DNA from 3 places in the Shewanella sp. Koi 1 genome. Region 3 is predicted to be linked to each of the others. Evidence: predicted binding sites of a transcription regulator. Region 3 holds the regulator's gene; each other region holds the start of a gene.
The links. Region 3 encodes LexA, which represses DNA repair genes until DNA is damaged. Its sites were predicted from a motif close to TACTGTATNNNNATACAGTA; they were not measured.

Region 1: the regulator LexA is predicted to act here: its motif matches at 6,086-6,105, upstream of recA (recombinase RecA).
Region 2: the regulator LexA is predicted to act here: its motif matches at 7,281-7,300, upstream of ACUZ8J_RS11845 (YebG family protein).

What each region holds. Positions count from the first base shown of each region.
Region 1 is NZ_JBREJM010000001.1:3,461,791-3,471,737, forward strand. It holds gene csrA (carbon storage regulator CsrA) at 1-135, opposite strand, end outside; partial or broken gene ACUZ8J_RS15340 (aspartate kinase) at 254-1,508, opposite strand; gene alaS (alanine--tRNA ligase) at 1,518-4,142, opposite strand; gene ACUZ8J_RS15350 (regulatory protein RecX) at 4,419-4,886, opposite strand; gene recA (recombinase RecA) at 4,904-5,977, opposite strand; gene mutS (DNA mismatch repair protein MutS) at 6,361-8,946, shown strand; gene rpoS (RNA polymerase sigma factor RpoS) at 9,087-9,947, opposite strand, start outside.
Region 2 is NZ_JBREJM010000001.1:2,707,306-2,717,252, reverse strand. It holds gene rsmF (16S rRNA (cytosine(1407)-C(5))-methyltransferase RsmF) at 231-1,676, opposite strand; gene ACUZ8J_RS11865 (nucleoside recognition domain-containing protein) at 1,823-3,049, shown strand; gene ACUZ8J_RS11860 (MlaD family protein) at 3,229-5,865, opposite strand; gene ACUZ8J_RS11855 (paraquat-inducible protein A) at 5,852-6,469, opposite strand; gene ACUZ8J_RS11850 (paraquat-inducible protein A) at 6,471-7,106, opposite strand; gene ACUZ8J_RS11845 (YebG family protein) at 7,312-7,611, shown strand; gene ACUZ8J_RS11840 (GAF domain-containing protein) at 7,627-8,085, shown strand; gene proQ (RNA chaperone ProQ) at 8,364-9,005, shown strand; gene prc (carboxy terminal-processing peptidase) at 9,034-9,947, shown strand, end outside.
Region 3 is NZ_JBREJM010000001.1:4,671,883-4,681,829, forward strand. It holds gene ACUZ8J_RS20530 (VOC family protein) at 1-677, opposite strand, end outside; gene mtr (tryptophan permease) at 810-2,066, opposite strand; gene plsB (glycerol-3-phosphate 1-O-acyltransferase PlsB) at 2,066-4,489, opposite strand; gene lexA (transcriptional repressor LexA) at 4,651-5,271, shown strand; gene ACUZ8J_RS20550 (cell division inhibitor SulA) at 5,268-5,780, shown strand; gene coxB (cytochrome c oxidase subunit II) at 6,188-7,729, shown strand; gene ctaD (cytochrome c oxidase subunit I) at 7,739-9,331, shown strand; gene ACUZ8J_RS20565 (cytochrome c oxidase assembly protein) at 9,333-9,914, shown strand; gene ACUZ8J_RS20570 (cytochrome c oxidase subunit 3) at 9,911-9,947, shown strand, end outside.

The DNA.
Region 1 (9,947 bases), 1.2 Mb from region 3:
TTCACGGTGGACAGAAACCTCTTTCGGTGCATTAACACCAATACGCACTTGATTGCCTTTTACCCCTAGCACTGTAACTGTGACTTCATCACCAATCATCAGTGTTTCGCCAACACGACGAGTCAAAATCAGCATTCGATAGCTCCTTTATGTCTTAATTCAGCTTACACACGGCACTCATCCGGTAGATGGGCATATTATAGGGTCAGCTGAGTACAAATTAATAGTATTCAATACTCAAACAGTTATTTAATTACACCTTATTTAGCTCGAAGGCGTGATGCAACGCTCGAACCGCCTTGTGTAAGTCCCTTTCATCGATCACAGTTGACAATTTACTCTCCGATGTCGAAAGTAACTTAGCATGGATTGTTTCATTACCCAATACATCTAACATCTTAGTCAATAATCCAACTTTTGCCTGTAAACCTTTGCCAACTAAAGACACTTTTGCACGTTGACGCTCAACAATCAATTGGCCTAGATCAAGACTTTCGCTTAAAAGCTCTAGCTCATGCAATAAAATATCGACCTTGGCTTCGGCCAGCATAAAACTGACACATTCGGCTGCTGAGGTTTCATTGAGCTTGAGCGGGGTAATAAACTCAACATCAATCTCAAGCCGTGCCAAGCAGGCTAACAGTGCTTGATAATGCTCACTGCTAGTAAACAAACCTTCGATGGTTAAGGTCGCAAGCGTTATTAATTGCAATACCTTGCACGGATGCGGCCATCGCTAGCTCTGATTCATCACCAAATTGGATCAATGTCCCATGGCCCGCCTCAAAGCTGGACAATACACGCAGTGGTACTCTAAAACGTTGTGCGTATTCAACCGAGTCGGGATGCAACACCTTAGCGCCCAGTTTTGCCATTTCTAGCATCACATCAAAACCAATCACATCGAGGCGTCTGGCACTACTATCGATATTCGGATCGGTCGTAAATACACCGGGCACGTCGGTAAAGATTTGGCATTCATCGGCTTTTAACGCCGCAGCGAGTGCCACTGCCGTAGTATCAGAACCACCGCGCCCTAGGGTTGTTACATCACCATTGGGATCAATACCTTGAAAACCAGCCACAATCGGCACAATGCCGTCGTTTAGCAACGAAGTTAAGTATGCCGTATCGACACGCTCAATACTCGCTCGACCAAACTGACTGTTTGTATGAATTTGGACTTGATCGCCAGTCAGGGATCTCGCGTTAATGCCGCGACGTTGTAACGCCATCGCCATTAACGCAATACTGATTTGCTCTCCCGTCGAGACCAGCATATCGAGTTCCCGCGCACTCGCGCGGGGATCGATTTGCGCCGCAAGCGCAAATAGTCTGTTGGTCTCCCCTGCCATAGCAGAAAGCACCAAGACCTGCAGCTCACCATTGTGAGCGGACTTTGCAATTTGCTCGGCAACCACTTCGATGCGTTCAATCGAACCCACCGAAGTGCCACCAAACTTCTTCACAAAAAGCTTGCTACCACTAAGCTTTCGTTTTTCGAGCACAGCAACCTCTTAAGCTAAACGCTCAGTAATCCAAGGTAATACTTGAGACAGTGCCGCATCCAGATTTTCTGGTTGGCTACCACCCGCTTGGGCCATATCAGGGCGACCACCGCCTTTACCACCCACCTGCGCAGCAACCATAGCAACCAGTTCACCGGCCTTCACTTTAGCGACTAAGTCGTTGCTCACGCCCGCGATAAGGTTCACTTTGCCTTCTTGAGCCACACCGAGCAGGATAACGGCGGATTTCAGCTTTTGCTTTAACTCATCTTGCAGGCCACGCAGTGCACCTGCTTCAACGCCTTCAAGTTTCTTAATCAGCACATTTACGCCATTAACCACAACCGCATCACCGGCTAAATCCGCACTGGCTGCCGCAGCTAACTTATCTTTCAGTTGCTGCATGTCTTTTTCAAGCTGCTTCATTTTATCCAGTTGCGCTTTCAGCTTAGCCACAACAGATTGGGTATCGCCTTTCAGAAGTGCTGCCGCTTCTTCAAGTTGTGCTTGTTGCTGTGCCACATAGGCCATCGCCGCTGCGCCGGTTACCGCTTCGATACGGCGAACGCCCGCAGCAATACCCCCTTCAGAGGTAATTTTGAATAAACCAATGTCACCGGTACGGCCAACGTGAGTACCACCACACAGTTCGATAGAGAAATCGCCCATAGTGACAACACGCACTTGTGCATCGTACTTCTCACCAAAGAGTGCCATAGCGCCTTTTTCTTTGGCTTCATCAATCGCCATTTCAGCGACTTTCAGCTCATGGTTACGGCGAATTTGGGTGTTAACTAACTCTTCAACCTGTTTCAATTCAGCAGGTTTGACCGCTTCGAAATGAGAGAAGTCGAAACGTAAACGCTCAGGGTCAACTAACGAACCTTTTTGAGTGACATGAGTACCCAACACTTGACGCAGCGCAGCATGTAATAAGTGAGTCACAGAGTGGTTTAACTGGGTGCGGTGACGCAGTTTCTTATCCACTTTTGCTTCAAGTACTTGGCCAACGCTTAAGCTGCCAGCCGTTAACGTACCTTTGTGACCTGAAGCTTGACCAAACTTTTGCGTATCGCTAACAGCAAACTCAATACCTTGAGCCACTAATACGCCCTTGTCACCTACTTGGCCGCCCGATTCTGCGTAGAATGGCGTCACATCGAGCACGACTACGGCATCATCACCCGCATTGATTGCAGGAACTGACTCACCGTTTAGGTAAAGTGCCGTGACTTTGGCATTGCCTGTGAGTTCTGAGTAACCACAGAATGCAGTTTCAGCATCAATTTTCAGTGCCGCGTTGTAATCGGCGCCGAAGTTACCCGCGGCTTGCGCGCGGCTACGTTGTTCAGCCATCGCCGCTTCGAAACCGGCTTCATCGACGATAATGTTGCGCTCACGGCATACGTCAGCGGTTAAATCCACTGGGAAGCCATAGGTATCGTACAGTTTGAAGACTGTTTCACCGTCTAAGGTGTCGCCCTGCAATTCGTTTAACGCGCTATCCAGGATACCTAAACCACGCTCAAGCGTACGAGCAAACTGCTCTTCTTCCGCTTTAAGGGCTTTTTCAACAATCACTTGAGTATCGGCAAGACCTTTAGCGGCATCGCCCATCACTTCGATTAGCGTCGGAACTAACTTGTAGAAGAAGGCTTCAGTTGCCCCTAACTTGTTACCGTGACGCACGGCGCGGCGAATAATACGGCGCAGCACATAGCCACGACCTTCGTTCGATGGCATTACACCATCGGCAACTAAGAAGGCGCATGAACGGATATGGTCGGCAATAACGCGCAGTGACTTGTTAGATAAGTCAGTCACGCCGATGATTTCAGCCGCTTTAGCAATCAAGGCGCGGAAAATATCGATTTCGTAGTTTGAATGCACGCCCTGCATAATCGCAGCGATACGCTCAATCCCCATACCGGTATCGACTGAAGGTTTTGGCAGCGGCAACATTTCACCAGAAGCTTGACGATTGTATTGCATGAATACGATGTTCCAGATTTCGATGAAACGGTCGCCATCTTCTTCTGGGCTACCGGGACGTCCGCCCCAAATATGATCGCCGTGATCGTAGAAAATTTCGGTACATGGACCACAAGGACCTGTGTCACCCATTTGCCAGAAGTTATCTGAAGCGTATGGCGCGCCCTTGTTATCGCCGATACGAATGATGTTTTCAGCGGCAACACCAATCTTTTTATTCCAAATTTCAAAGGCTTCATCGTCTGTTTGGTAAACAGTCACACACAGACGCTCCTTTGGTAGCTTCAAGACTTCAGTCAGGAATGTCCAACCAAAACGAATCGCATCTTCTTTGAAATAATCACCAAAGCTGAAGTTACCCAGCATTTCGAAGAAAGTATGGTGACGCGCGGTGTAACCAACGTTATCTAAATCGTTGTGTTTACCACCCGCACGGACGCAGCGTTGGGCTGTGGTCGCACGTGTATAGCTACGTTTGTCCATGCCAAGAAACACGTCCTTGAACTGGTTCATACCGGCGTTGGTGAATAAAAGCGTTGGATCGTTGCCTGGTACAAGAGAACTACTGTCCACAACTTGGTGACCATTGCTGCGGAAAAATTCGAGGAAAGCACTTCTAAGCGCTGCTGTCGTTTGATACATGAAATCGTCCTGAATTGGGTAAGCATGACCAGCTACACCATAAGGTAGCCGTATTTCTATTTGCCCAGCATTATAAGCAGACTGAGGAAAGACGACCAGCCTTGAATAGCGATATAGGCTTAGGAATCTCATATTTTCGGTGAGTTTGCAGCTAAGACATGGCTTATCACAAAAGCCAAGCGGTAAAGAAGAGTCGATGAGGCGAACCCGCACCGCTGCCGAACGCAAAAGACAACGACAAGCACTAGCCTAGAGCTGCGAGTTTATGCCATGACGTTAGTCATCATGGTCTTCCAAAGGGTCGTAATCTAAGGCGTAGGAGACTTGTTCGTAATTAAAGCCTTGGCTCAGTAAAAACCGCACCCGTTTGGCTTTTTCTTTCGCCAGCAGCTCGCGGGATTGTGAGCCTTTGACCTCGGTGACTTTTGGGATAGCATATTTTTTGATGGCTTTAGCTTTTGCTAGCTCAAACCAATCATGATCATTTGCAGATAACGCGGCTTCGATACAATCCTTTGAAAGCCCCTTTTGGGCAATGGCTTGGCGAATACGGATAGGCCCATGACCACGGGCAATATGGCTGCAAACGAGAAGCTCGGCATAGCGCTTATCATTGATAAAACCCGATGCTTCACAATCATCGAGCACGGGATCAATATCTACGACCTCAAAGCCTTTTTCGAGCAGTTTGGAGCTGATTTCTTGGCGAGAATAGTCGCGGCGCGCTAACAGCGCGACCGCGATTTGACGGGCAGACTGGCTCAGAATACTTCGCCTGTTTCGAAATCAACATTGCCTTCGCTATTTTCATCATCAGAAGAAGATGAAGACATAGCACTTGGGTTACTCAGCAGTAACTCACGCAGTGTTTTATCGATTTCAGCAGCAATTTCTGGATTTTCAGTCAGATATTTACCGGCATTTGCACGGCCCTGACCAATCTTGTCACCCTTGTAGCTGTACCATGCACCGGCTTTTTCGATCAGTTTATGGGCCACACCTAAATCGACTAATTCACCGGTACGGTTGATACCTTGACCGTAAAGAATTTGGAACTCAGCTTGCTTAAACGGCGCAGCAACTTTGTTTTTAACCACTTTAACGCGCGTCTCGTTACCTACCACTTCATCGCCTTCTTTGATAGCACCTGTACGGCGAATATCGAGACGAACAGAGGCGTAGAACTTCAGCGCGTTACCGCCTGTTGTGGTTTCTGGGTTACCAAACATCACACCAATCTTCATACGAATTTGGTTGATGAAGATTAACAGTGTATTCGATTGCTTGAGGTTACCCGCTAACTTACGCATCGCTTGGCTCATCATACGCGCCGCTAAGCCCATGTGTGAGTCGCCAATTTCACCTTCAATTTCCGCTTTGGGTGTTAATGCCGCAACCGAGTCAACGATGATCACATCTACCGCGCCAGAACGGGTTAACGCATCACAGATCTCAAGGGCTTGTTCACCAGTATCGGGTTGTGAACACAGTAAGTTATCGATATCAACGCCTAACTTTTTAGCATAGATAGGGTCTAGCGCGTGCTCGGCGTCGATAAAGGCACAGGTTTTACCTTCGCGCTGAGCGGCAGCAATCACTTCTAATGTCAGCGTCGTTTTACCTGATGATTCTGGACCATAAATCTCAACGATACGTCCCATTGGTAAACCGCCAGCACCTAAGGCGACGTCAAGGGAAAGTGAACCAGTAGAAATAGTCTCAACATCCATAGAGCGGTCTTCGCCCAGCTTCATGATGGAGCCTTTACCAAATTGCTTTTCAATTTGGCTCAATACCGCAGCAAGTGCTTTCTCTTTGTTTGGATCGACCTTCATTCCTGTTCCCTCATCTAGACAGTATCAGTACTGTCAAAAGTGATATTCAATTTATTAAAGCGGGTAATACAAAAAGCGAGGCTCTTTGTCATAATCTGCTGACTAGTATACTGTACAATCATACAGTATCAAGACCTGTGAATGATTTATTTTTCAGTCAGAAAATTTTCCCGTTGAGACAAGCTTTTACCGACTCGTGCTGCAGATTTGTCAGGATATCAGTGAATATCCATGGTTTAAGGGTCAATTTTCAGAAAATTATTGCTAAGATTGGCGTCAATTTATTTTAGACAGTAATAGTGCATATCCACTGATTTTTTATCCCATTACTGTACGACTTTTTTCCCCCGCTTTGGGCCGGCATAACGGACGAAAACGATTTAATGAATCCTATAGATACCGATGATTTAGAAAAACATACCCCTATGATGCGTCAATATTTGACCATGAAAGCAGAGCATCACGACATGCTGCTGTTTTATCGTATGGGTGACTTCTATGAACTCTTCTATGATGACGCAAAACGCGCCTCTGAATTATTGGGCATTTCCCTTACGGCCCGCGGCAAAAGTGGCGGTGACCCGATCCCGATGGCGGGTATCCCTTACCATGCAGTTGAAGGCTATCTCGCCAAATTGGTTCAAATTGGCCAATCGGTCGCGATCTGTGAGCAGATTGGCGATCCTGCTACCTCAAAAGGCCCTGTTGAGCGAAAAGTGGTGCGCATCGTCACCCCAGGTACTTTGACCGACGAAGCGCTATTACAGGAGAGACAAGACAATCTGTTAGCCGCGGTTTATCAAGGTAAAGTCGGTTTTGGCTACGCGACCCTCGATGTGTCTTCCGGCCGTTTCGTGATTGCTGAATTAGAGACAAAAGAGTCCCTCGAAGCCGAGCTTCAACGTACCAATCCGGTCGAAATTCTCTATAGCGAAGATTTTGGCGCGATGGAGCTATTGCATCATTTTAAAGGCAAGCGTCGCCGCCCCGAGTGGGAGTTTGATTACGATACCAGCATTAAACTGCTGCTGGCACAGTTTGGCACTAAGGATTTGCACGGCTTTGGGATTACCGATGCAAGGCTTTCGCTACAAGCGGCTGGTTGCTTAATGCAATATGTGAAAGACACCCAGCGCACCGCCCTGCCCCATATCAATGCCATTACCCGTTTCAATCAAACCGATACGATTGTCTTGGATGCGGCAACGCGCCGTAACCTCGAACTGACACAAAATTTGAGTGGTGGTCGAGATAACACCCTAGCAGCCGTACTCGACAATACCGCCACAGCCATGGGCAGCCGGATGTTGCAACGCTGGATCCATCAGCCGCTAAGAGACCATGCCCAGATTTTTGCTCGCCAAACGGCCGTGAATGAATTACTCGAGACCACTGCCCATGAATCATTGCACGAACAGCTTAAAGCCCTAGGCGATATTGAACGTATCATGGCAAGGCTGGCACTGCGTAACGCTCGTCCAAGGGATTTTGCCCGCCTACGCCAAGCATTAAACCTATTGCCTCAGTTGCAGCAATCACTCGCGCAGTTAAGTGCGCCCCATACGGTGAAACTAGGCCGACTCTTAGGTGAGTTTCCCGAAGAGCAACAACTGCTTGAGCGCGCCATTGTCGATAATCCGCCGATGCTTATCCGTGATGGCGGCGTGATCCGTGAAGGCTACAATGCCGAGTTAGATGAATGGCGAGGCTTAAGTGAAGGAGCCACTGATTATCTAGTTCAGCTCGAGGCGCGGGAAAAAGAGCGTACCGGCATTGCCACGTTGAAGGTTGGCTACAACCGAGTGCATGGCTACTACATCGAGGTCAGTCGCCTGCAATCGCAGCAAGTACCGTTAAATTACCAACGTCGTCAAACCCTTAAGAATATGGAGCGTTACATCACGCCCGAGCTTAAGGAATACGAAGAAAAAGTGCTGTCGAGCCAAGGTAAGGCGCTCGCCCTTGAAAAACAACTTTGGGACGAATTGTTTGATTTAATCCTCCCCAAGTTGCATGAGCTACAAGCCTTCGCCAGAGCGGCAGCCGAACTCGATGTGCTGAGTAACTTTGCCGAACGTGCCGAAACCTTAGGGTATACCTGCCCAGAACTGAGCAGCGAAATCGGCGTAAAAATCGAAGCGGGTCGCCACCCTGTAGTCGAGCGTGTGAGTCAAACGCCTTTTATCGCCAACCCTGTCACCCTGCACAATCAACGCCGGATGCTGATTGTTACAGGTCCAAACATGGGCGGTAAATCGACCTACATGCGCCAAGTGGCGCTTATCACCCTAATGGCACACATTGGCTGCTTTGTGCCAGCTGATCGCGCCATCATTGGCCCTATCGATCGGATTTTTACTCGGATTGGCGCCTCAGACGATCTCGCCTCTGGTCGCTCAACCTTTATGGTGGAAATGACTGAAACGGCAAATATTCTCCATAATGCGACCGCACAAAGTTTAGTCTTGATGGATGAAATTGGCCGCGGCACATCAACCTACGATGGCCTGTCATTAGCTTGGTCTGCGGCTGAATATTTAGCACAGCAAGTCGGCGCAATGACGCTGTTTGCGACCCATTATTTCGAGTTAACGCAATTACCGGAAATTATGGCTGGCGTTTATAACGTGCACCTCGATGCGATTGAACACGAAGACACCATCGCCTTTATGCATGCAGTGCAAGAAGGTGCAGCCAGTAAGAGTTATGGTTTGCAGGTTGCGGCCCTTGCCGGGGTGCCAGCTCGGGTGATTAAGGCGGCAAAACACAAGTTACATCAACTTGAGAGCCGCGATCATCAAGTGGAAGGTGCTAATGTTCACGGCACTAGGGCACCGATCCAAACACTGCTCGCTCTGCCTGAGCCAGTGGAGAATCCCGCTGTCAGCAAATTAAAAGCCATAAATCCCGATAACCTGACCCCAAAACAGGCGCTGGATTTACTCTACGAGCTAAAACGCTTGAGTTAACACATAGAGTGAAAACTCGCGATAACATAAACGCGAAAGCATAAAAAAACGCCCTCAATATTGGGCGTTTTTTATGACTTGATGAACGGGTTTAGGGCTAAATATCCAAGCCAAAGTTTCTAAACCTAAATCTCTAAACCTTAGTTTCTAAATAATGCCTCTACAGAGAGACCTTGAGCGCCCAGCAAATCACGTAGGCGTTTAAGGGCTTCTACTTGAATTTGGCGAACACGTTCACGGGTGAGGCCAATTTCTGCGCCTACGTCTTCAAGGGTTGAGGGTTCATAACCCAATAAGCCAAAGCGGCGCGCTAACACTTCTCTTTGCTTGGTATTGAGTTCGTTAAGCCATTTCACCACTGAGTTTGAAATGTCTTCATCTTGTACTTTGTAGTCAGGGCCTACGTTGTCGTCATCGGCAAGCACATCGAGTAACGCCTTGTCGTTATCGCCACCTAAGGGGATATCGACAGAGGTGATCTTCTCGTTGAGCTTCAGCATACGGCTGACGTCAACACTGGATACTTGCAGTTTCTCGGCAATTTCTTCTGCCGTAGGTTCGTGGTCAAGTTTTTGCGCTAATTCCCGAGCCGTACGTAAATAGACGTTGAGTTCTTTTACCACATGGATTGGCAAGCGAATCGTGCGGGTTTGATTCATGATGGCACGTTCAATCGTTTGTCTGATCCACCAAGTCGCATAGGTTGAGAAACGGAAGCCTCTTTCTGGGTCGAATTTTTCCACCGCACGGATCAAGCCAAGATTACCCTCTTCGATTAAATCCAGCAGCGCAAGGCCACGATTATTGTAACGACGGGCAATTTTAACCACGAGTCGCAGGTTACTCTCAATCATACGATTACGGGATTTTTCGCAGCCTTTTAAGGCCTTACGGGAAAAGTAAACTTCTTCTTCTGCGCTAAGCAGTGGGGAAAACCCTATTTCACCTAAATAGAGCTGGGTGGCATCAAGATTTTTTTGCAGGTCATCTTGAACCTGTTG
Region 2 (9,947 bases), 2.0 Mb from region 3:
TAAATAAAAGCTGAACTCGATTAGGCGTAAGCCCATAAAAAAAGGCCCAAAACGATTCCAACTGTTTGGGCCTAGGGGAATGGCTCGTTGAAGAGCCGTGCGCTACAGATGAAAGCGCCATGCAGTGCGCTTTACAATAGACTCAGTGTAGTTGAGTTTAGTGTGAGTGACACTTTCTCTATCCCCTTTTTTAGGTTATTTCTCGCTAAAAAATGGTCGATTTATAACCATTATGCCTGCGGTGGTAGCAATAACACTTTATCTTTTACTAAGTCTCTGGGCAGGCTGTTTTTTAATTTATTGCCTAAATGTTTAGCCATGCCTAAGGGCGCGCCGCCATAACAGACAATCACTTCACCTTGAGCCTTGCCAGCCATATCGAGGGGAATATCTCGTCCCATCAAATACTCTTTCGCTTGCTCATCGCTAACGTCGACAACTTTAGCGCCGTTTTTCGCCGCAGTAAGTGATTTTCCCGCAAGCGCAATAATGGCTTCATGACGGACTTTAAAGCCATGTTTACTGTGGTCGGCAAGCTTAACCCCAATCCGCTGAAAGCGCATTTTGCCGATAAAATCTCTAAATTCATGGGGAAAGAGCCAAAACTCATCGTCGCGCACCATAATGAGATCATCGGGCAGTTCGATACCCAGATCATCGGCAAAATAGGCTTGAATGGCTTTGGCTTGTTTGGCACTCGCCTCCGTAAAGGGGAAATTCTTTTGCAATTTAGGCTCAGGTTGCAGGCGCGGCACCGAGCGGGTTTTAGTCAATTTAGCTACAAAAAAGCCTTCACTGTCGTAAATTTGCGGCCAAACGTGCAAAAAGCCTTCTGGCGTAGTGGCTTTTTCGGCGCCATCAAACAGTTGGCTTAAGGATTCAAATTGCACCGCATCGCCATAGGTTTGCTGTAAATATTCGCACACGCCTTGGTTTTCGTGCCGATTAAGGGTGCAAGTGGAATACACCAAACTGCCACCCGGTTTTAACGCCAAAAAGGCGGATTCGATTAACGCTTTTTGGGTTTCGCTAATTTCGAGCACCTCATCGAGGGACCAAGATTTTAACGCGTCCGCATCTTTACGGACTGTGCCTTCACCACCGCAGGGGGCGTCAATCAATACCGCATCAAAACTTTCATACAGATACTCGCCAAATACCCGTCCATCGAAGTGGGTCAGGGCACAGTGACTGGCGCCCATGCGCAGCACATTGGCATGGAGCACTTTGACGCGGCTAGCGGAATATTCATTGGCGACTAATAAGCCTTGATTATTCATTAACGCTGCCATTTGCGTGGTTTTAGAGCCGGGCGCCGAAGCTAAATCTAATACACATTGCCAATCCGCATTTGGGGTAAATAGCGCTGTGGGGGGCAACATGGAGCTGGCTTCTTGGATATAGAACAATCCCTGAATATGCTCTAGGGCGTTGCCGAGCTGCTCTTCTTCATCGTAGCTTATCCAGAAACCATCCTCACACCAGGGAATGGGTTCAAAGGTCCATCCTTTGGGCTGCATTAACTGCTTAAAGTCTTCACTGCTGATCTTTAAGGTGTTGACGCGAATCGAGCGGCGTAGTGGTCTCGAACAGGCCGCGATAAAATCATCCATTGAGAGATGGGCGGGCAGTTCTTGGGCAATAGTATTGATAAAATTTTGATTTAATTGAACCATAACGGGATTAGGCTGTGTATCAACTGCGGCAAGTATATCATAATCCCTTACTGGGCTGGGATTTTCTCCCTTGGCTTTTGCCATCAATAACCGGTTATCACAGCAACATAAAGAAAAAGCATGGATAAAAATAAGGAAGCGGCAGAGTGCTAAATCGGGTGTGGTTAGTGTTTTTCCTCACATCGCTGCTGGCGATGGCGGTACAGCTTTTCAATGGGCATATCGAGGTGCTTGCCAACGCGGTAGAGGCCATGTTTGCTAGCGCTAAACTCGCTGCTGAAATCGCCCTAGGCTTAGTGGGCGTTTTGTCCCTGTGGATGGGATTAATGCGAATTGGTGAAAAGGCTGGCGTTGTTGGGGCGATTGCCTTTGTGTTTGAGCCGCTGCTGCGCCGCTTGATGCCCGAAGTGCCCAAGGGGCACCCCGCATTTGGCAGTATGACGATGAACTTAACGGCCAACGTGTTTGGGCTAGATAATGCAGCAACGCCATTGGGGCTTAAGGCAATGCAGGATTTGCAGAGTCTTAATCCGGTCAAAACCGTCGCGACCAATGCGCAAATTCTATTTTTAGTGCTTAATACCTCCTCGGTGACCTTAGTTCCTGTCACAGTGTTTTTGTACCGTGCCCAGCAGGGCGCCGCCGCACCTGCGGACATATTTTTACCGATTCTGCTCGCCACATCAGCCTCAACCTTAGCGGGGCTTCTGATCGTCGCTGTTGTGCAGCGGCTTTCACTGTTCAATGCCGTGGTGCTCGGATATGGCGCAGTGCTGCTGTCGGCATTAGTCGCCAGTGGTTTTTATTTGATGACCTTAACCGCAGATGCGATTGGCACAGTGTCAACCGCCTTAGGCAACGGGGTATTGTTACTGTTAGTCTTCAGTTTTGTGCTGGTGGCGGGCGTGCGAAAAGTGGCGATTTATGATGAGTTTATCGAAGGCGCCAAGGCGGGGTTTAACCAATCGATTCAACTGATCCCGTATCTGTTAGCCATGCTGCTGGCGATTGGCCTACTCAGGGCATCGGGCGCCTTGGATTACCTGCTGCAACTAATTGCCAGTGGCGTGAGTCTTTTGAGGTTTGATACCCGTTTTGTTGATGCAATGCCAACCGCATTAATGAAGCCTTTTAGCGGTTCGGGCGCGCGGGCTATGATGCTCGAAACCATGGCGCACCATGGTGTGGACTCCTTTGCGGGGCGCTTGGCGGCGATTTTCCAAGGGAGTACTGAAACAACTTTCTATGTGCTGGCAGTTTACTTTGGCTCTGTTGGGATCCGTCACGGGCGTCATGCGCTCGCCTGTGGTTTAACAGCCGACTTTGCAGGGATCTGCGCCGCGATTGCGGTCTGTTATTGGTTCTATGGCTAAGGATGAGATGGCGAAAGGGTGATTGATAGCGATGCAAACAGTCGCTTTTAGCAGGTAAAAATCAGGCGCATTAGATCCGCTCTAATGCGCCTGATTATTAAATGATACCGAGTGCTTTTACCTTGTTATCTTGCTGGTAAAGAGCATCGGCGTAGCAGTGCCTCGCTTCAGGGCTTTAGTTACTGGGCTGGAGCCCATTCTTGCCATTCGCTCTGGGCCTTGTGTTGCAACTTAATCACAGCACCTTGGCTTAAGCGATTAGCTGCTTGCGTCGTTTCCTTAGTAGCGACATTAATGCCGCCCGCTAATAGGGTTTCGAGCGAGCCGGCTTCAATTTGCGCACCAGAGAAAATCCCCACATCGACTTTAATGCCCGAAGCGTCCCAGAACAGGCTGCTCTGATTCACTAAGTGACTGTACTGCGGCTCAATATGTGCTTGCATTAGCACACTGTTGCCTTGAGACGACAGGCTGTAACCATCGATTTGGCCGACTTTAATGCCACGGAAGAAGATTGGCGTGCCGACTTTCATCGAGCCAAGGTTGCTATCTTCTAAGGTAAACTTAAGCGCATCTTCGGCCACGTTGGCATAGCTGCTCTCAACCAATTTGGCCTGGAATTGACTCGCCTTTTGGTTGCTCTTACCCGGTAACACACCAATATAAGGCCCAGTGATTAAGGTTTCTGGCGCTTTGATCCCCGCTAAGGAGATTTGCGCATCAACAATATGGTACTCAGTATCACTGCGGCTGAAGTGCTCGGCATAGTCGCCATAAAGATAGGCGGTGGCCGTGAGAGTGGCTAAGTCGGCATTGAGCTTAACTTGCGTCACTTCACCCACTTGATGACCTTGATAACGAATGGCGGCCTTGGCAGCCAATTTCGCCGAAGCGGGTAAGGTGAGTTTGATGGCTTGAGCCTGCGCTAAGGCGAGCTGTTTGCTTTCGTATAGTTTAAGTGTTGCATTAGGCTCACTCGTTGAACTATCCAACAAACCTAAGCTGATGCTGCCCTTTAACGCACCCTGAAGTGGCGCGACGGCGACATCAATACCCGCAAGACTGGCGCTGACATCCACGGCACTATTACGCCAAAACACTTTAGGTTTTTGCACTAGGGGTTGGAACTGTTTATCGATAGCGATTTTAATCGCAAAGTCTTCGGTTTTACTCTGCCAATTGACCGACTCCACACTGCCGATTTGCATTTTTTTATAGTAAATCGGTGAGCCTTGGCTGACATCGGCGCCATCCACGCTGGTCAGGGTAAAGTACAGACGTTGCTGCCGAGCAAAAAACTGTTTTGCTCCATCCATTGAGCTAAAGAGTGACAGGCGAGTATTTGCCGCAAGCGGTGTGTCGCTGCTTCCTGGGATAAGACTTACAGCCCCTTTGGTGAGGGTCGCCATATCGCGGGTTTTCACCGACACTCCATCGAGTGAGGCATCGATACTCAGCGCCGACTCGGGGATAAAATAGCTATCACTGCGAACTAAGCTGGCAAACTCAGGCTGCAGCTCGAGTTGATATTCGACGGCCGACAGATCTTTGGTTAATTTCACCGCAAGCACCTGACCGATAGGCAGCTGCTTGTAACGCACTTCAGCACCTGCGGTGAGGCCCATGTTTTCAGTTGAGGTGATAGTGAGCTGACGTTTCTTGGCCTTCAATAGATCCGGCGCCGTTTCTTGCAGGGCAAAACTGCTTGGCAGCGCCGTATTGGCATTGGTGCCGGGTAAAAAGTTAATCACGCTTCCCGTGAGTAAACGCTCGGGGTTTTTGATCCCAGAGAGCGAAATATCGGCGCCTTCAAGCCAAAACAGTCCGTCACTGGTTAATAGGTTGGCGTATTCAGGCTCAAATTTTGCCACCGCAGTCACGCCGGTTGCGGTGAGTTGTTTGCTCTGCAGAGTACCAATGGTGATGCCGCGATACACAATGCGAGTGCCTTTATCAATCGCGTTGCCATCGTTCATGGTCAGGCTCACTTCAATTCCACCAAGGGCGCTGGTTTCGGAATCATAGAGGGCAAAACTGTCACCATTTTGTGCCGCAGGTGCCTTATCATCGGAGCTGAAACTCACGCCGCCCGCCAGAATGGAAGCTAAGCTCTCAGTGTTGACTTTTATGCCCGCTAAACTGGCGTCGACTTTCACGCCGGAAACGTTCCAAAAGTGAGAGTTTTTCTTCACTAAACGCGCATATTGCTCTTGGATAAAGGCGCTGATAATGACTCTGGCGTTGCCGTCTAAACGATAGCTGACCACGCTGCCGACAGGGATCTGACGAAAGAACACTGGTGAACCCACGTCTAACGAGCCGAGTTTATCGGCCGTCAGTTCAATCATTACCCCTTCTGAGCCCACCTGCATCGGTGGTGGTTGACGCTCAGCCTCAAAGAAGGTGGCGGCATTGCCTTTACCGGGTTGAATCGCGATATAGTTACCCGAAAACAGCGCATCTAAGCCTTCAACACCCGTGATGCTCGCTTTTGGGGTGACTAACCAAAAGAGGGTTTCTTTATTTAAGAAAGGCTTAGCGCGATAGTCCATCATGACTTTGACGTTTACGCCCTTAAGATCCTCATCGATACCAATGTCTTTTACCTTACCGACAGTAAGACCTTGGTATTTGACTAAGGTTTTGCCCACATCGATCCCCGTGGCACTGGGGAAGTGGATCTGAATTTCAATGCCCGATTCTTTGATGCTCTTAATGCCCAGCCATGCGCCGAGTGCGAGCGCCACTATCGGGAGCAGCCAAATCGGCGAAAAGAGTTTTTTCTTCACAACTTTTGGCGATTCAATTTGTGTCATCTTGAGGTTCCAATCGATCCCAGAGTAAACGAGTGTCTAAAACTTTTGCGGCAAGTTGAGTCAGTAAAATCACCAATGCAAACGCCGTGGCCGCAGGTGCAGGCTTTGCATCGAGTAATTGCCCCATATTGACGAGGGCAACCGTTAAGGAGATCACAAACAAATCGAGCATTGACCAGCGGCCAATCCACTCAATCACATGAAATCCCACCATGAGTTTCTTTTTCGAAATCGGCAGATTAAAACTGATGGCACAGAGGTAAGTGGCCAAACCGATAATTTTCACCCAAGGCACTAAAATACTGGCAATAAATACAATAATAGCGATGGGCAACATATCCGAATGCACTAAATGGATAATCCCCGAAAAAATCGTATCGTGGCGCACTTGCCCCTGATTGGTGAGCATTGTAATAGGGTAGAGGTTGGCAGGAACCAACAAAATGGCGGCGGTGATCAGCAGCGCCCAACTTTTTTGTAAGCTGCTGTGATCACGGACATGGAGCTCGGCTTCGCAGCGGCTGCAGTGGCTATTGTCACTGCTATTGAGCTGCCTGCACACTCGGCACAGGCACAGGCCTAAGTCTTTTCCCTGTTGCTGCATCTTAGTGTCGCTCCTGCATGAGAAGACTCCACATATGCTCAATATCGTATTCACGCTGCAAGAACAGGGTGACTAAAAAAAGCATGGTGAAGCAGAAGGTGCCCATACCGAAGTAAATATCCGAAAAATCAGATAACTGAAATGATGACACCAAAAAGCTAATCACATAAATCTCCAGCATGGTGAGCTGGGATAGTAGCCCTTGCAGCTTTAACAACTGTTTGAGGCTGCGACGCCAAAATGGACTGCCAAGTCCCCATTTGACGATCAAAATCTGACTAAGAATCGACAGGATCAACAATCCCGGGCCAATCACGGCGGCGGCGAGCACGGCTAATCCCACGACCCAATAACCTTGGTCGAACACCGCAAAGGCGCCCTGAAACACTGTAGTGGTGCGAATGCTACCCAAAAAGTGGATTTCGAGTACTGGGAAAAAATTGGCGGGGAAATAGAACACCAGCGCGGTAATACACAGCGCTAACATGCCGTTTACCGAGCAGTATGGTGTGTCATAAAGTGCGGTGCTGCAGCGCGGGCATAACGCCCTAACACCCGTAGGTAAGGCGCGCTTTCGAACGGCTAAGTCGCAGGAACGACAGAGGATTACAGAGTTTTCTGCTGTATTTTCATGCATATAAAAATATTAAATTAGCCCCAAAGCCATTGAGAGAGCAAATAATCCGCAATAAAACCATATTACAGGGTGAGATAGCACATTGCTTGACCCATCTCGACAACGAAAAGCGTACTCATAATACCAGAATAATCAGAATACTTGCATCACTAGTTCACTTTATGTCATCCTGATTACTGTATATAAAAACAGTGCGAGGGCAGTCATGGCAGTTATTACACAGTTTGTCGTGGTAAGAGAAGGGGTGGAGAAGATGACATTTACATCGAAAAAGGAGGCTGACGCCTACGATAAGATGCTCGACATCGCCGATAACCTCATTCCATTTATTCAAAAAGCGCAGCTCGGAATTGATGAAACCGTGAGCGAACAGCTCGCATTCTATTTTGCTAACAATAAAGATGAGCTGACAAACTTGCTTAAAGGCGTGGTTCAAGTTAATAGTACGCCATCAAAACAAAATGCAGCGAAAAAAGCGCCTAAGAAGGACGATGCTGCCGAATAATTTTTTAGGAAGTCTATGAAACCGCAATTTTATGAGTCACTGAATCGTCAAGCGCTGGCCTTACTCGAGGGCGAGGATGATTTAGTGGCTGCCATGGCTAACTTTTCTGCTTTGCTAAACGATAACCTAACCGAATTGAACTGGGTGGGTTTTTACGTGATGCGTGGCGAACAGCTGGTGTTGGGTCCTTTCCAAGGTAAAGTGGCCTGTACCCGTATTCCAATGGGTAAGGGCGTGTGCGGCACCGCCGCGCAAACCAATCAGACGCAGCGCGTCGCCGATGTGCATCAATTTGATGGTCATATCGCCTGCGATTCAGCCAGTAATTCTGAAATTGTTATCCCAGTCCGCGCCGATGGTAAGGTTGTGGCCGTGCTGGATATCGATAGTCCTATTTTTGACCGCTTCGATGAAGCAGACCAAAAGGGCTTGGAATTATTGGTAAAAAGCTTCGAAAACTGCCTATTTGCTTAATTTGCGTACAATAACGCATAATTCATAGTCGCAATCGGTGGCGTGCGCCTTATAATAGCGCATGCACTGATAAGGCTTATTTTGAGCACAGCCGAAATAAGCCTGATAGGTTCAGCCGTGAAAAATTGTTAACTTATATTTTTTAACTTTAGTTAACTCGGCGAGAATGCTAATTTGTACTTTGGCTCATATGTGAGCTTAACCAAGATAAACGACTCGTAAGAAGCTGATTTTTATCACCTCGGATTCGATGTCCCTTTTTAACTGTGGAAGTAATGATGGAATCAACAGATAAGTTGACCGACACCAACGCAATTTTGGCGTATTTGTATGAAACATTTCCTTTGTGCTTTATTGCTGAAGGTGAAACTAAGCCATTAAAAATCGGATTGTTTCAAGATTTGGCTGAAAGGTTGGCTGATGATTCTAAAGTCAGTAAAACTCAACTGCGAGTTGCCTTAAGACGCTACACCAGCAGCTGGCGCTACCTGAAATCGGTAAAAGCCGGTGCACAGCGTGTGGATCTTGATGGTCAGCCATGCGGTGAGTTAGAGCAAGAGCATATCGATCATGCTCAAGCGATGTTGAAAGAAAGCCAAGATAAAGCAAAAGCTAAGCGTGCAGCTCAAGCACCAAAAGCCGCGCCTGCGGGTAAAGCGCCTGCGAAGAAAGCCCCTAAGAAAGTTGCCGTGCCAGCACGCAAGACTGAGCGCCCAGCAAAAGCTGCACCTAAGGCAGAGCCTGCTGTTAACTTAGTTCAAGCGCAATTGACCGATTTAGCGAAGAAGCAACGTGTTAATGTTAAGTTAGGGATGACGCCAGTAGCCGGCGTGATCACCGACATTAACAAAGAGGACATTCATGTTCAGCTAGATAGCGGCTTAACGGTAAAAGTGAAAGCGGAACATATCCTGCTGTAATCATTTAATCAAACGGAGTAACTTGTTGATGCGAAAACTCACTTTGGCTACATCCATTGCCACTGTTTTTGTCGGATTCTCGGCTTGGGCTGTCCCCCCTACGATTCAAATCAGCGAGTTACCCACTCTCAAGCAGGAAGCGCAGCATAAAGTGGCGAGTAAGCGAGTGACGGATTTATACACTCGTTCCCACTATCATAGATTTGCATTAGATGATGCGTTTTCTGCTCAGATTTTTGACCGCTACCTGCAGCAACTCGACTACCGTCGTAATGTGCTGACGCAAGCCGATGTCGACAGCTTCAAACCTTACGTTAATCAGTTTGACGATATGCTGAGCTCGGGTGAACTCGAGCCTGCTTATAAGATGTTTGATTTGGTTCAGAAACGTCGCTACGAAGGTTTTGTATACGCACTCTCTCTGCTCGACAAAGAGATGGACTTTACCGTTCCGGGTGATGCCTACGAATACGATAGAGAAGATGTTGCTTGGCCAAAAGATCAAGCCGAGATCAACGAGTTATGGCGTCAACGTGTTAAATACGATGCGCTGAATATGAAACTCACTGGCAAGAAATGGCCTGAAATCGTTGATATTCTGCAAAAACGCTACAACAACGCCATCAAGCGTCTGACCCAGACCAATAGCGAAGATGTGTTCCAAGCGGTGATGAATGCCTTCTCCCGTAGCATCGAGCCACATACTAGCTATTTATCGCCCCGTAATGCGGAACGTTTCCAAATGGAAATGAACTTAAGCCTCGAGGGGATTGGTGCGCAGTTACAGCTTGAAGACGATTACACTGTCATCAAGAGCTTGATTGCAGGCGGTCCTGCGGCCAGCAGTGAAAAACTGTCGCCTGAAGATAAGATCGTCGGTGTCGGCCAAGAAGGCGGTGAGATTGTTGATGTGATCGGCTGGCGATTAGACGATGTGGTCGA
Region 3 (9,947 bases):
CATAGCTGTGCGCCCAGCCCCTGCGCCTTAGCGGCAAAGGCATCACAATCCGCCACCACAAAATAAGGCATCCAATGGGCGGGGATCTCGCCCCATTCCGGTATCATTTTCATCATGCCCCCCATAGACTGACCGTCGATTTGCCACTCGGTGTAATCGATGCCGGGCACATGACTGGGGAGTGCGGTCCAAGGAAACACTTGAGTGTAAAAACTGGCTTCGGCGCTAGGCTCGAGACAGGCCAGCTCCACCCAACACAGGGTATTTTCTTCACCTTGGCGACGCGAGCCAGAGTGATTTTTCGCTTGCCACAGGGCAAAACGTGCGCCTTCGGGGTCGCTGACCTGCGCCATCACGCCCGCATCCCCCACCACATGCGGTCCCATGTGTAATTGCCCACCCGCAGCCAGGATGGCGGCAACCGTCGCTTCGATATCCTTAACCGCAAAATAGATCCGCCAATGGCTAGGGATCTGTGGTTCCGACTCAGGGATTTGATACATGGCCCCTAAATCGTCTCCCTCCAGATTAAACAGCGAAAAATGACCATTAGGAATCGCCATTTCCACCGCATTCCAACCAAACAGTGCGTGGTAAAACGCCTGTGCGCCCTGCCAGTCATGGCTCGCCAGTTCGACCCAACAAGCCTGTCCCTGTGCGTACTGAGTAATCCTCATTGCAGACTCCAATCAAACAGATAATGTGTTCGAGTTAAGCTGGAGTTTGAGCAACTGTCCAGTTTTGGCGATAAAAAGATGAATATAAAGAAAAAGCCCTCAATTTGAGGGCTTGATTCGTAGGCGAAATACTTAGGAAAACTGCGGCAATAAATTCGCCATCGCTAGTAGATGACAAGCCCCTGTCACCACGCCATATAACACCACAAGGATAATTAAGGGCGTGCCACCAAAGACTCTAAAACCTTGATGGTTAGGGAACTGCTGTCTCGATTTATAGGCCATCAGAGCGGGCACTATGACGGCCCAAACAGTTGCCGCTAAGGCTGCGAAACCAATGGCAACCAAAAAGCCATCGGGGAACAACAAACCTAAAATGGTGGGTGGCACAAAGGTGACAACTGCCGTTTTCATCCGCCCCGAGCGTGTATCGTCGAACCCGAATAAATCGGCCAAATAATCGAATAAGCCTAAGGTCACGCCAAGGAAAGAAGACGCCACTGCCAAGTTAGCAAATAGAGTTAACATGCTGTTTAACCAGCTACTTTCCATCACTTTCGACAAGGCGCCTACTAACACACCCATATTGCCACCTTGGGCAATAATCTCACTAAATTGGCTGCGGGGAATGTTGCCCATAGTGGCGACTAACCAGCAGGCATAAATGATCAGTGCGATGAAAGTGCCGACGAAAATCGCTTTGATGATGGTCGATGAATCTTTGCCATAGTACTTCACCAGACTCGGCACATTGCCATGGTAGCCAAAACTTGCCAAGCCAAAGGGCAAAGCAGCCCACAGATAAGGCACAAAGCTTTGATTGCCATCCGGTTCGAGCAACTTAGTCACATCAATCTCGATCAGTAAATTACCAATCGCGAGGAAGAAAGTAATAATCATACCGCCGAGCATTATGGTCGTAATACGGTCCACCGCCTTGGTGCTGATCAACACGATACAAGCCAGCACAACCGCAAATACTAATCCAGCAACACTCTGGGGTAACTCAATACCCATACCCTGTAGGCTATGGTTAACAATCGAGCCGCCGCCACTGATGTAGGCGTAGGTTAAGATGTAAAGCACGAAGGCAATCGATACCCCATTCACGATCCGCCAAAACTGGCCTAGGGTTTCCTTGGTCAGGGTATCGAAACTCGCTCCCGGTTCGAAATGCAGGTTGGTTTCGAGCAGTAACAGTCCCGACATCAACATGCAAAACCAAATACCGAGTAACATCAGTACCGAGTAGCCAAACCACATGCCAGCGCCCACAACGGGCAAAGAAAACATCCCCGCCCCGACTGTGGTACCGGCAATAATCATGGCACCACCGAGCAAAGACTTACCCACCGGCTTATTCTTCGCCGCATTCATATGGTTAGCCATTAAACGATATGCTCCGCGGTCACGCTCGCAACTATGGTTTGTCTCACTGAGGCTCTGAGTAAGCTATTGGCTTGATCGCGAATGCGCTCAACGTCGGATTTATCTTCCTTCTCGGAGAAATAACCCAACTCTTTAAGCTTAACACTCAAGGTGTTATAGAGTTTCTTGTCGTAGAATTCTGGTGCGGTAATTCCATGCAGCGCCCCTAAACGTTGGGCTAGTAGATGGCTTTCAGACTCCAGCTCCGAACGCTCCATCTTAGGTCTGTGGGCCAGCAGATTGAAGATAATCGCATAACGTTGCAAGGTTTCGCTAACGCTTCCGGCCAGCAACAACATTTGACTGGTGTGCTCGGTCACCACCGACAGCGTATCGCTTTCCTGCACAAGCCCCTGCTCAATAAACAGATCCAGCACTTGATTCACATAACTTGGGAGGTCCTTGATACCCATGAATAACTCCGCCTTCAGTAGCGGATAGAAGTCACTCACAATCCCTAGGATATGGGCTCGTGAAATCTGCTTATTGTTGGTTAAGCAGCTAGCAATCAACGACGGAATGATAAACAAGTGGATGATATTATTACGATAGTAAGTCATTGAAATCGCTTGATTCGCGTCAATAGATACTATCTCACCCAGAGGATCGGCATTGATGGAGAACTTATTCAGCTCTAAACCTTGCTGCACTAAGTGCTTGCCATCACCTTCGGCCACCGACGTAAACGAAGTGTAAGGCACACGCTTAAGCAGCGTCAGGTACAAATCTAACTGACGCTCGAGCAAGCAACGCTCTAGGGCATTTTGCTCCGACGCCAACAGCACTAAGCTGGTCAAGGTGATTGAACTGGCGGCGGCAGCATCGTTAATGCGGGTCATCACACGATTTGCTAACACGTTCACCGCAGGGGTTAACCAAGTCGGTTTTTGCTCGGGATCGTCGGCCACTTCAGTGCGCCAGTTAGGCGCCGTTTCATTCAAGAAGTTTTGCAGTGTAATCGGCTCACCAAAGTTGACATAACCTTGGCCAAAATTACCTAATTTACGAATAGCACCAAAGACTTGCCATACAGATTCTTTCTGCTTTTTCTTACCGCTCAGCTCTTTGTGGTAAGTCGCCACTTCCATCACGTGATCGTAGCCTAAATACACAGGCACTAAGGTGACAGGGCGTTCGATACCACGCAGCACACTGTTGATCGTCATGGCGATCATGCCCGTTTTCGGCGCCAATAGACGACCGGTGCGAGAACGGCCTCCCTCAGAGAAATACTCAACCGAATATCCCTTAGCAAACAGCTGATCGAGGTATTCACGGAACACTGCCGTATAGAGTTTATTGCCGTTAAAACTACGGCGAATAAAGAAAGCGCCGCCACGGCGGAATAGCGGCCCCGCAGGCCAGAAGTTTAGGTTAATCCCCGCCGCAATATGCGGTGGCACCATGCCTTGGTAATACAGAATGTAGGATAACAGCAGGTAATCCATATGGCTGCGATGGCAAGGTACATAAACAATCTCGTGACCATCATGGTGCAGCTGGCGGATTTGTTCAGCACCTTTGATGTTGATACCGCTGTAGAGCTTGTTCCATAACCAAGTTAGGAAACGCTCTGCAATACGCACTAGGCTGTCGGAATAATTTGCTGCAATTTCATCAAGATATTCAATTGCTGTTTCACGGGCTTGGGTTTCGGAAATCTTCTTACTCGCCGCTTCTTCCTGAATCGCCTTGCGTAAGGATTCGGATTTCAGCAGGGAGTGGAACATTGCCTGACGATTAGGCAGCACAGGCCCTGTCATCACTTTGCGTTGGCGGCGGAAATGTACTCTAGCCACCCGCGCCAGTTTATGGGCAATCCCCATATCGGTGCCGTGTTCGTCGGCCATGTAACGCAGCGATACCGCATTAGAAAACTGCACAAAGTTGTGACGACCTAAAAATAAGATCATCAAGCACTTACGTAACCAAGTTGGGTTCTCGCGCTCAAGCACAGCCGCCTTCATGGTGTCGTCTTCTTTACCCGGAGTACGGCCCCAATACAGACTCACAGGCACCAGCTGAATATCTAACTCTGGCTTTTCCTTATGGACGGCCAACAGGCGCATAAAACATTCGAGAAATGGCTCATTACTGGCACGCTCGCCAAACAAAGGCTTACGGCCTTCGAGGCAAACGACGCGGGGCGCGACAACACCATTGACCACGAGCGGCTCGTAGGGGCTTGGCAAACCCAGCTTAGTGGTGATTTCGCTTAACGCAGCAATATCACTCAGGGATTCTGTTTTCATTACATAAGCAAGCGGTCTGGACGCGTCCAGATTCAGATCGGCAAAGGGATCCTGCGGCACAACAATAGTGTGCACTAAGTGTTTTTGGATCCAGCGTAATGATTTCAACCAAAGAGAGTCTTGTTTAGGCATTATTCTTATGCAATGTAAGTACGTTCATTAGCCCCATAGAATACCAGATTCTAGGGAATATTCGCTAATACTCTCCAATCGCGTTAAAAAGTGGTTAATACTTGCACTACGAACAATACTGTATATACTAACAGTAACTGTATAGAAAAACAGGAAAGAACATGAGACCGTTGACGCCACGCCAAGCCGAAATTTTAGAGCTGATTAAACGTAATATTGCCGAGACTGGCATGCCACCCACCCGGGCCGAAATCGCCACCCGTTTGGGTTTTAAAAGTGCAAATGCCGCCGAGGAACACCTTAAGGCATTGGCAAAAAAAGGCTGCATCGAGATCATGCCTGGCACTTCCCGCGGGATCCGCCTCCCAGTTGAGGAAGAAGATAACAGCGAATCTGGCTTACCACTGATTGGTCAAGTGGCTGCGGGCGAACCTATCCTCGCCCAAGAGCATGTCGAACAGTATTACCAAGTCGACCCCAGCATGTTCCACCCAGCCGCTGATTTCTTGCTGCGCGTCAGAGGCGACAGTATGAAGAACATCGGTATCCTCGAAGGGGATCTGCTCGCCGTTCATAAGGTACAGCAAGCGCGCAATGGCCAAGTAGTTGTTGCTCGCGTTGACGATGATGTAACAGTTAAACGCTTTGAAAAGAAAGGGAATCTCGTTTATCTACATGCTGAAAATGAAGATTACTCCCCGATTAAAGTCGATTTAAGTTTCCAAAGTCTAACAATTGAAGGGCTCGCCGTAGGGGTGATCCGCAATGGAGATTGGCTATGAACAAACTACTAGGTAATGCCCCGCGTCACCCCGGTTTATGGCTCGATGCGGTACGCGAAACCGATACAGACTGGCAGCATACGCCTATCATCACTATGCCCACCGAGAGCCAAGGGCGCCAAGAGCTAATGCAACTTAGCAAACAATTGGCACAATTGAGCCAACAAGGCCGCTGGGTCGTGCTCATCAACCCACCCAGTATTGGCTACAAGCAGTTACTGGCCAGCGCCGGCGTGCGTATGGATCGCGTACTCTTAGTCCATGCGAAAGATGAAGTGGAAACCCTGTGGGCCATGGAAAAAGCCTTAACTAGCGGCACTTCCAGCGCAGTAATTACTTGGATCCACTCACTCGATGCCCGCGACAATCGTCGTTTGCAAATTGTGGCCAAGAGCGCCCGCGCCATGGGAATCGTGCTAGAAGATGTCGTAAATCACTCACCTACGGACGCGACACTCAAGCAACCTGCTCACTTTGCCCAAGGTAGTTTTTTTAGCTCTGTTCATTAAAATTTTTGCACTGCGTATTTAGCCTTGAAAGCCGCCTCACCTGTGAATGTGGGGCTTTTTTTTTGGCAATTTTTCAGACAATTAGAAAAAGAAGTGATCTTGATCAATTTTTAAACAGCAAGTATGTTTGATTCAGGCGAGCATAATATATCGCCCATTTAGGCAAAAAATATCGACGATTTATCGAATATCTCTTGCACACAAAAATCGAGAATAATGGGTTTATTCAGCAGTATGTGCCAGTGTGGCTAATACCAGCAGTAACAATACTTAATCAAAAGTAAGCCGCCAACGCACGTTGAAGTCAGAGAAGCTTTTTTGGGAACTGAAGAGTTTGCATAGAGTTGAGACTTACTGTGTTGCTCTTCTTTGTGGTTGCTATTCGCAATTGGCAGAGGAGAAGTCTTGTGAAGCAATGGTTGTATTGTTTACTCGTGGTGCTATTCGCCCCACCGTTGGCCGCAGCGGACATGCGGTTCAACATGACCCCCGGCGTAACAGAAATCAGTGGCAAGGTTTATCACTTACACATGACGATTCTGTATATCTGCTGCGCGATAGGCCTAGTGGTTTTTGGCGTGATGATTTATGCCATGATCAACCACAGAAAATCTAAGGGCGCGGTCGCGTCTCACTTCCATGAGAGCACAAAAGTCGAAATCGCGTGGACGATTATTCCTTTTGTCATTCTGATCTTAATGGCGATTCCCGCCACGAAAACTCTGATTGCCATGGAAGATCCCAGCAATGCCGATCTCACGGTAAAAGTCACAGGTTCTCAATGGAAATGGCATTATAGCTACTTCGATCAAGATATTGATTTTTACAGTATTCTCGCAACTCCAAGACCTCAAATCGAAGGTAGTGAAGCCAAGGGAGAGCACTACTTACTCGAGGTCGATAAACCCCTAGTATTACCCATCAATCGTAAAATCCGCTTCTTGATGACCTCAGAGGATGTCATCCACTCATGGTGGATGCCCGCCTTTGCGGTAAAAAAAGACGCTAACCCAGGTTTTATCAACGAGGCGTGGACCCGTATCGACAAACCCGGCATTTACCGTGGCCAATGTGCCGAGCTTTGCGGTAAAGACCATGGTTTTATGCCGATAGTGGTACAGGCATTGCCCGAAGCCGAGTTCGATGCTTGGGTTGTAGAACAAAAACAAGCCGCCAATGCCGCAGCGCAAGCCGCACAAGCCGCGTTATCACAAACACTGACTAAAGAAGAGCTGATGGCTCAGGGTGAGCAAGTTTACCTCGGTCACTGCGCGGCCTGTCACCAACCCAACGGTGAAGGTCTACAAGGAGTATTCCCGCACCTCAAAGGCAGCCCCATTGCGACCGGACCACTGAGCGGCCATCTTGAAATCGTGCTCAATGGTAAAACGGGTACGGCCATGCAAGCCTTTGGCAAACAATTAACGACCCAAGAGATTGCCGCCGTGATTACCTATGAGCGTAATGCGTGGGGCAATAACACGGGGGATGCGGTGCAAGCCAAAGACGTTGATGCCCATAAATCAGGTGGCACCAATAGCGAACCAGTAGCAACGACTCCGCCCCCAGCAACCACCGATGCGCCAAAGCCTGCGACAGAACCCGCCGCCAGTGTCGACCCCGCGAGTCTTCCCACGCTTAGCCATGATGAACTGATGGCCGAAGGGGAAAAGACCTATGCCACGATTTGCGCCGCCTGCCACCAGCTAACGGGTGCCGGTATGCCTCCCGCCTTCCCCGCCCTTGCTGGCAGCGCTATCGCAACGGGTCCGGTCGCCAATCACATCGACATTGTGATGCACGGTAAACCGGGCACGGCGATGCAGGCATTTGGCACACAACTCACGCCACAACAGCTTGCCGCCATCATTACCTATGAGCGCAATGCGTGGGGCAATAATACTGGCGATACAGTGCAACCCGCTGATATTGCTCGCCATGGACAGTAGGGGATTAAGATGAGCACACTGACTCAAGACCAAATTGCCGCCCATGATGAACACCATCACGGTGCACCTAAAGGCATCATGCGCTGGTTACTCACCACTAACCACAAGGACATTGGCACCCTGTACCTATGGTTTAGTTTCATAATGTTTTTAACCGGTGGTGCGATGGCCATGGTGATCCGTGCCGAACTCTTTCAGCCCGGATTACAACTCGTTGAGCCTAACTTCTTCAACCAAATGACCACAGTGCATGGGTTAATCATGGTATTCGGCGCCGTGATGCCAGCCTTTACAGGACTGGCTAACTGGCTGATCCCGATGATGATTGGCGCGCCTGATATGGCACTTCCTCGGATGAACAACTGGAGTTTCTGGATCCTGCCCTTCGCCTTTACTATTTTACTGAGCTCACTGTTTATGGAAGGCGGCGGCCCTAACTTCGGTTGGACCTTCTACGCACCACTCTCGACCACTTATAGCCCTGACAGCACAGCATTATTTGTATTCTCTATTCATATCATGGGGATAAGTTCGATCATGGGCGCCATCAACGTGATCGTCACCATAGTCAACCTACGCGCTCCCGGCATGACCTGGATGAAGTTACCGCTGTTCGTTTGGACTTGGCTGATTACCGCTTTCTTGCTGATCGCCGTGATGCCTGTGCTCGCGGGCGCCGTCACTATGGTGTTAACCGATAAGTTTTTCGGTACTAGCTTCTTCGAGGCGGCAGGTGGTGGTGATCCTGTGATGTTCCAGCATATCTTCTGGTTCTTCGGTCACCCCGAAGTCTACATCATGATTCTGCCTTCCTTCGGCATTATCTCCGCCATTGTTCCAGCTTTCAGCCGTAAACCATTATTCGGCTATTCATCCATGGTGTATGCCACGGCGAGTATTGCGATTTTGTCCTTCCTCGTGTGGGCGCACCATATGTTCACCACCGGTATGCCTGTGTTTGCTGAGTTGTTTTTTATGTACTGCACTATGCTGATTGCTGTGCCGACTGGGGTGAAAGTGTTTAACTGGGTAGCGACCATGTGGCGCGGCTCATTGAGTTTTGAAACCCCAATGTTGTTCGCGGTGGCCTTTATTATCCTGTTCACTATTGGCGGCTTCTCTGGCCTGATGCTCGCCATCACACCGGCCGACTTCCAATACCACGATACTTACTTTGTGGTGGCCCACTTTCACTATGTGTTAGTCACTGGTGCGATTTTCTCCATCATGGCGGCGGCCTATTACTGGTTGCCAAAATGGACCGGCCATATGTACAGCGAAAAGCTCGGCCAGTGGCATTTCTGGTGCTCGGTGATTTCGGTTAACGTGTTGTTTTTCCCGATGCATTTCTTAGGTCTTGCGGGTATGCCAAGGCGTATCCCCGATTACTCGATTCAATTTGCCGATGTAAACCAAATCGTGTCGATTGGGGGTTTTGCCTTTGGTCTTTCTCAGCTGATTTTCCTCGTGTTGGTGATTAAGTGCATTCGGGGCGGCGAAAAGGCGCCCGCCAAACCTTGGGAAGGCAGCGAAGGCTTAGAGTGGACCCTACCCAGCCCTGCCCCCTACCACTCTTTCACCACGCCACCCGAGGTGAAATAACATGCAAGGCCAACCCCATCAGCCCAACATCAAGTCCAACCGTAAGCTCATCAGCCTGCTGGTGCTGGGCTGCCTTGGGATGTTTGGCTTTGGGTTCGCCTTAGTGCCGCTCTACGATGTGTTGTGCGAAAAACTGGGGATTAATGGCAAAACCTCCAATACTGCCAGCAGTTATCAAGCGATCACTGTGGACAAGAACCGGGTGGTAACGGTGGAGTTTATCTCGCAGGTGCAGACGGGCATGCCGTGGAAATTTGAGCCACAAACGAAACGGCTCGAAGTGCATCCGGGAGAACTCATTCACACGGCATTCCTGGCGCAAAATGTCTCTAACAGAGCGATCGTGGGCCAGGCGATTCCTTCTATTTCGCCCGGACAAGGCGCGGCTTATTTCAATAAAACCGAATGTTTTTGTTTTAACCAACAACACTTAGCCGCCGCGAGTCGCGCCGAGCTACCGTTGATCTTCTTTGTGGATCCTCAATTACCCGAGTCTATCCACACCTTAACCCTCTCTTACACCCTCTACGACATTACCGACAAGCAGTTAGCGTCTGCCATAGAGCAAGGAGCTGCAAAATGACCACTAAACATGAGACTTACTACGTACCCGCCC